DNA from 3 places in the Paenibacillus sp. JT31N11 genome. Region 3 is predicted to be linked to each of the others. Evidence: riboswitches for the same ligand, from Rfam matches in the RefSeq annotation. Region 3 holds a riboswitch; each other region holds the start of a gene.
The links. Region 3 has a riboswitch for ZMP and ZTP ahead of AC0YNV_RS39090 (IMP cyclohydrolase). Riboswitches for the same ligand answer to the same signal wherever they lie in the genome.

Region 1: linked by a shared signal. The riboswitch ahead of AC0YNV_RS22805 (bifunctional 5,10-methylenetetrahydrofolate dehydrogenase/5,10-methenyltetrahydrofolate cyclohydrolase) and the one ahead of AC0YNV_RS39090 (IMP cyclohydrolase) in region 3 are both predicted to bind ZMP and ZTP.
Region 2: linked by a shared signal. The riboswitch ahead of AC0YNV_RS23940 (DJ-1/PfpI family protein) and the one ahead of AC0YNV_RS39090 (IMP cyclohydrolase) in region 3 are both predicted to bind ZMP and ZTP.

Annotation. Positions count from the first base shown of each region.
Region 1 is NZ_JBWDNQ010000007.1:20,931-23,190, reverse strand. It holds gene AC0YNV_RS22810 (MarR family winged helix-turn-helix transcriptional regulator) at 88-531, opposite strand; ZMP/ZTP riboswitch at 710-849, shown strand; gene AC0YNV_RS22805 (bifunctional 5,10-methylenetetrahydrofolate dehydrogenase/5,10-methenyltetrahydrofolate cyclohydrolase) at 932-1,798, shown strand; gene AC0YNV_RS22800 (cyclodeaminase/cyclohydrolase family protein) at 1,795-2,260, shown strand, end outside.
Region 2 is NZ_JBWDNQ010000007.1:297,255-299,514, forward strand. It holds gene AC0YNV_RS23935 (MFS transporter) at 1-1,018, shown strand, start outside; ZMP/ZTP riboswitch at 1,111-1,190, shown strand; gene AC0YNV_RS23940 (DJ-1/PfpI family protein) at 1,258-1,806, shown strand; gene AC0YNV_RS23945 (NIPSNAP family protein) at 1,955-2,260, shown strand, end outside.
Region 3 is NZ_JBWDNQ010000030.1:40,996-43,255, reverse strand. It holds gene AC0YNV_RS39100 (alpha/beta hydrolase family protein) at 1-299, shown strand, start outside; partial or broken gene AC0YNV_RS39095 (IS110 family transposase) at 503-637, opposite strand; ZMP/ZTP riboswitch at 1,044-1,121, shown strand; gene AC0YNV_RS39090 (IMP cyclohydrolase) at 1,172-1,891, shown strand; gene AC0YNV_RS39085 (helix-hairpin-helix domain-containing protein) at 2,067-2,260, shown strand, end outside.

The DNA of each region.
Region 1 (2,260 bases), on a different contig from region 3:
AAGCGGTGAACACGCTCATCCCCCTCGAATATTCTGAAGACGTTCCGCATGCGCAGCTTCTCTGTAGCTCTGAATGCAAGCAGCTAACTAGATGAAGCTTGCCTGGGCTGCAAGGCCCAGCTTCTTAAGCAGTTGAATGGCCTGTGTCTGCTCTTCAGCCGTGAGACCGGCTACCGCCTTCTGAATCGCCACGGTATGCTCTGGAAAAATCCGCTCAAGCAGCTCGGTCCCCTGCTCCGTAAGCTCTGCGAAAATTACTCTCCTGTCCGTAGGACATGCCTTGCGCCGCGCTAATCCTTTGGCCGTCAGCTTGTCGATGACGTAGGTAATATTGCCGCTTGTCATCAATATTTTCTCGCCAATCTGCTGCAGAGGCTGCTCTCCCTTATGATACAGCAGCTCCAGCACACCAAATTCAGTGGGGTTCAACCCGTATTTGCGAATATCCTGCTGTATATGTGCGCTAACCCATTGATTCGCCCGTGATAAAGTAACGAATAGCTGTAAAGAAGTATCCGGAGGTTGACTCACGCTGCTCACCTCATTTTCTTTTATATTAAATATCTTAATTTAAAGATAAATCAATTCGACGACGTTGTCAAGCGGCTGCATTCCGTTACAGTCGGGGGAATGCCAATATATCCTCCAGAGGACGTCAATAGCCGTTTCTTCTGGACCTTGTTTCTGCTATAATGACAGCATTGGAATAAGGGTCGCGTGCAACTGGCGCAGCGTGGATTAACCACGAGGAAGCAAGCGACTGAATGAGCGTATCCATGCTGACCTCCGCTATCAGTTAATTGGGGTGCAGCGGCCGCTCTGTCATAGCCGTACGCCTGGGCAAAGTATTTGAAGGAAGATGTGCTTAAGAGCACGGGTCCTTTCAGATGCTTTTTTTTGTTTACCTATTGCATGAGGGAGGCATTCGATCATGGCCAAGCTGTTGAAGGCAAAACCGCTCGCTGATGAGGCAGGCGGGCTCATCAAGACACAGGTTCAGGAATGGAAGGAAGCAGGGATTGCACCGGCAATTGCGGTCCTGATGGTAAATGGAGACCCGGCCTCGGCAGCCTATGCCAACGCCAAGGGGCGGCTTGCCGGGAAGCTGGATATTGGCTTCGAGCTTCTGACTTTCGAGCAGAACGTCACGGAGGCTGAATTGCTCCGGGAGATTCAGCGGTTGAATGGGGATGACAGCATTCACGGCATCCTGATCGAGCTTCCGCTGCCAGCGGGATTGGATTCCAGCCGGCTTGCGGCTGCGCTGGATCCGCTGAAGGATATTGACGGTATTACCCCGGCCAATAAGCTTGCCTGCATGATGAATGAACCCGGTCTGCGGCCGGCTACCCCGCAGTCCTGCATCCGATTGATTGAGGCTGCGGGAATCCCGCTAAGCGGCAAGCATGTTGTCGTTGTCGGCAGGGGGGAGACGGTAGGCCGGCCTCTGATGCAAATGCTGCTGCACCTGAACGCAACTGTGACCGTGTGCCATTCCCGTACGGCTGATCTGGCTCGAATGATCAAGGCTGCGGACGTGCTGGTCACGGCTGCGGGCCGATTGAACCTGATTACCCCGGAGATGGTTCATACCGGGCTGACTCTCATTGACGCAGGCATCAATGTCAGGCAAGATGGCAGTGGAATTGCCGGTGATGCCGCTCTGGAAACGGCCGATCATGTAGCGGCTTCTTCACCGGTCCCTGGGGGTGTGGGCACATTGACCACGACGATATTATTCGAGAATGTCCTGCATGCATTAAAGCTGCAGCAGGATGTGGGGAGGCTGCACATATGAGCGATTCATGGAAGCAATCGATCCATGCTTTTTTGGAGAAAGCGGGCTCCGCTTCTCCTACTCCAGGAGGAGGAAGCGTGGCTGCCCTAGCCGCGGCGCTTGGTGCGTCCATGGGCTCGATGGTAACCCGGCTGACGACAGGAAACAAGTATGAAGATGTACAGGCGGATATGAGTTTCATAACCGGACAAATGACGGGGGCTGTATCGGCATGCGAGGCGGTCATGCTGCAGGATATAGAGAGCTTCGGGGAGTTTATGCGCGTTCTGGCTCTGCCAAGGACATCTGAAGAGGAGCGGGAGCTGCGCAAAAAGGCCCTCAGCGGAGCTGCTGTCCGCGCGGCCGAGGTGCCATTAGGCTTAATGGTGCTGTGTCATGAGCTGCTGCTGCTGCTGCATGATGCGGTTATGAAAGTGAACCGCAATGTCATCTCCGATTGGGGAATCGCCGCCCTGATGCTCG
Region 2 (2,260 bases), on a different contig from region 3:
ATATTGGAGCGACCGGCTGGAGAATGCCAGGCGCGTTCTGCTCATGCTGCTGATCGGCAATGCCGTGGTCATGCAGATCGTCTTTTCTCTGAACGCGGGCTATCTTATCTTTACGTTCATGCTGCTCTATTTTTTCTTCCAGAGCCCGTTGTTCTCGCAAAGCAACAGCCTCAATCTCGATGTGGCCGACAAGACAGGCCTTAAGTTCGGCAGCTTCCGTCTGTGGGGTTCCCTCGGGTGGGCCGTTATGGCGGTGGCGACAGGACCGGTCATCGAGCGACTTGGCATTCATCAGCTGTGGATCGTGTACGGGGTGATGATGCTCATCTCCATCGCCCTGGCCTTGAAGCTGCCCCGCGGAGGCAAAACGGGCAGCCGTAAAGGAGCCCCGGTCGGTTATGGTCAAATATGGGCCAACAAACCGTTTATCATGTTCCTTGTCATCGGCGTTCTCATTTCGATTCCAAACTCCATGAACAACACATTTGTTTCGATCTATATCTCCGATCTGGGAGGCAAAAACTCTCTGATCGGCTGGTCCGCTTTTCTGTCATCCATCTTCGAGATTCCGGTTTACCTGCTATTTGACCGGTATTTGCGCAAAAGTCAACGAACGATGATTTTCTGTCTGGCCGTTGTCAGTCTGCTTTACGCGCTGCGCTGGTTTCTGATGTCGGTGGCGGAAACCCCTTATCAGATCATCTTCATTCAGGCCCTGCACTGTCTTACTTTTGCAGGTTATTATTATGTAGGCACGCAATTGACCGCCCTGCTCGTTCCGAAGGAATACCGGGCCTCGGGTCAAGCGGTATACGCCCTCAGCTGGGGAGGGCTGTCCGGGATCGTAGCGGGCGTCACCGGGGGCTGGATATTCCAGAATCTTGGCGCGCATGCGATGTACCGGATAAGCGCCGGGACGGCTTTGCTGGGCGTGGCGGGTTTTGCTCTCATGTACATGTTCATCATGAAAACCAGCCGCAAGAACCTGGAGGCACAGGGCTATAGCAGTGAAGGATGAAGGCTGAAGGCTAAACAAACCAGGCGGAGATTTATCTCCTTTTATCTCCTTGAACTTTCCAGCAGAAGAATGTAAGATTATAACACTAGCATGAAACGGTGCGTTACTGGCGTAAACATGGATAACCATGAGGGAGCGCACCGACAAACAGCCGTACGCCTGGGCAAAGTACTTGATTCTCTTCAGATCGGGTGCTTTTTTTGTTTTATACCAGACAAACGAGAGGCCGGTGTACGGGAATGAAGATGGCATTTATTTTATTTGACGGAATGACGACGCTGGATTTTAGCGGTTTTTACGAAGCTGTAACCTGGTTGGGCATTTTGGGAGTCAAAGAAGCGGTGTCATGGGATTTTTGTTCGACGAAGGCGGAAATCACGGATGATCGGGGATTAACCATAAAAATCCCGCATGTCTATCCGGATCTCTCCGGATATGATCTGATTTTTATCCCCGGCGGATTTTCTACAAGGCAGCTTAGGCATGACCCCGATTTTGTCTCGTGGGTGAAAACTGCACGCGATGTGGAGATTAAGGCGTCTGGTTTCTTGACTGATAAACGGGCTACGACGAACCCTTCTGCATATGACCTGCTTGCCCCTTATTGCTCAGAGGTCGTAAAGTCCCGCGTTGTCAGGGATGGCAATGTGTTCACGGGCGGCGGCGTCTCCGCATCCCTTGATCTTGGCTTGTTCCTCGTCGATTCATTAAGCACTCCGGAGGTCGCCCGGCAGGTTCAGGAAAAAATGGATTATCCCTATTATCGCCCCGGCCGGATGAGTGAATAGCAGACGGAATAGCCGGAATATCCGCAGCGGCCATTGCTTTTGACCGCAAAATGCGGGAATATATCAGATATGCCCCCTGTTGGCAGCGTCTTCACAGCGGGCAGGATCTAACAGGAAAGCAATCATTTTACCTAGGGAGGATATTAACTTGCTGTACGAACTGCGTATCTATTCCGTTCATGCCGGGAAGATGGAAGCCATGAATGCCCGTTTCGCCAACCACACCCTTGGAATTTTCAAACGCCTTGGAATGAAGGTTTATGACTTCTGGGTCGATCAGGAAGGACACTCCAAGCTGTATTACATCATGGAATACAACGATATGGACGAGCGGAACCGCCAGTGGGATGTATTCGGCCAGGATCCGGAATGGCTGGAAGTGAAACAGAAGTCGGAAGCGGACGGGCCGATTGTCGAACAAGTGGAAAAAGTCTTCATGCAGCGTGCGGGATAT
Region 3 (2,260 bases):
GGCCGGACTGGAAGTCGTTGTGGGAGCATTCAGCCGGCTGGAAGCTTGATCTGAACGCGCCTCAAGGCATGCATTTTACGTTTACTGATTACCCGGCGATTTTGCCACAATTGAAAGAAAAGCTGGGCTTACCCGATACGGTGATCCAAGAGTCGATCGGTACCATCGATCCGGCGCAGGCAATTGCAGTCCAACGCGATTATGTCATAGCTTTCTTCGACCGACACTTGCGATACATGTCCGGCGATTTACTCCAAGGTCCTTCACCGGAGCACCCGGAAATTGAATTTATTCGTTAATCAATCTAACAGGCCAATGTGGACAACCGTTTCAGAGGTACGGAAACGCCCAAACCGGAGACGATAGCTAGCTGCAGTGAACCAGTCCTTTAAGGGGGCTGGTTTTTTCGATACATAAGATATAAGGTATGTGTTGAAACTGTCGTTACGAACGGGCAGGATACCCTAATTACTACGCAGAATTACTTTATATCGTAAAACCCATAACGAAGGAAGGAGGCTAATCCCTCCAGATTGTGCTCAAATCGAAAGGTCTTTCCGTAAGGCGTTCCTCGATCTGAAAAAGCATGTGCATGACTTTCTCCTTTTGATACGTCCAATCCAATGACAGGGTTCATTCCACCACTCCTTAACTTATTTTCACCGGCAACCCTAACCTTCTTGTCGTCCACAGTATCGCTTGTTATTCGGGATCTTTGTCCCAACCAGCCTAATCATGGTTTAACAAGTAGGGGGATGAACGGAATAGCTCTCGGGATCCAAGTCCCACGGGTACGAACGTTCGATCACCGGCTACCGCTATCTTACGACCACATAAAAATGAGGTCCACCAGAAAGATCTGGTGACCTCATAATACGAACGGGTACGAGAGCTTAATAACAACACAGTAGGCTGTCGACTTTTTTATAGGCTGTAGCTATTACTACGCTAACGGACAGTAGAGCGTAGTTCCGTTGGTGCTAGTTAAGCCATTGTCATAATTGATTTTACTAGCAGTAATTTCTATTATTGGAAGTAATTTAGAACTTATATGTGACTGGCGAAGCATGGGGATCCATGAGGAAGCATATAGGTTATGGCCGTACGCCTGGGCAGAGGTAAGGGGAATTTCCCCTTACCTCTTTATGTTTACTCGAGAGGAGCAAGAGCAATGAAAACAGTTCAACACGATTTGTTTGAAAACCCATATCCCGGAAGAACGCTTATCGTAGGAATGACTCCTTCTAGGTCGCATTATGTACAGGTTTATTGGATTATGGGGAGAAGCGTGAATAGCCGCAACCGCGTCTTTGAACTGGACGGATGGGGCGTAAAGAACAAAGTATTTGATCCTGCCAAAATGGAAGATCCATCACTTATTATTTATTATCCTATCCGACATAGGGTGAACATGCACATTGTCTCGAATGGTGATCAAACTGATACTATCTATGATGGGTTGCAGCATAACCGGTCCTTTGAACAATCGTTAATGCTTCGAGAGTTTGAACCAGATGCTCCGCACTTTACACCGAGAATTTCAGCCGTGATAAACACAGAACTTAAACAGTATAGTTTGTCGATTTTAAAAACACACGACAACGACCCTTCAGTTTGCTTACGCAATAGTTATCAATACAGTAAATTTAAGAGTGGCATTGGTCACTGCATTCACACGTACAACTCAGAGCAGAATGCTGTACTAAAACCATTTGAAGGCGACCCTTTCGAAGTACCACTATTCGATTCAATTAATGATATAGCAGACTTTTACTGGGAACGCATCAATGCTGAAAACAAAATCGCATTGTTGGTAAAGTTTATTCATGTTTCAAATCAAGATATTCAATTCCAAATTCGAAATAAGCATTCAGCTAACGAAGCACGATAGATAGCTTTACGAAGGAGCTGCCACGGCAGCTCAAAAAACCTTCCCAAACGCGTTATTTCAAAAAGGAGCAGTCGATAAGAACTCATGACATATATTACCTGCTATGATAGAGAGAAACTTACAATCATCAATTCAAGATCGGAAATCACTACTTAAGGAGAAGGGAGAAATAGCGTTGACAAATATCAATGAACCAAAACCTGAAAACGACCTTCCGACCGGGATAGGCAAACCAGCACAACGAGCACTCGCCGGAGCTGGATACTTTCGGCTTGAACAGTTCACGATGATCAGCGAAGCCGAGGTTCTGAAGTTGCATGGTATGGGACCAAAAGCGTTAGATATTATCCGTCAAGAACTCGCCGCTAA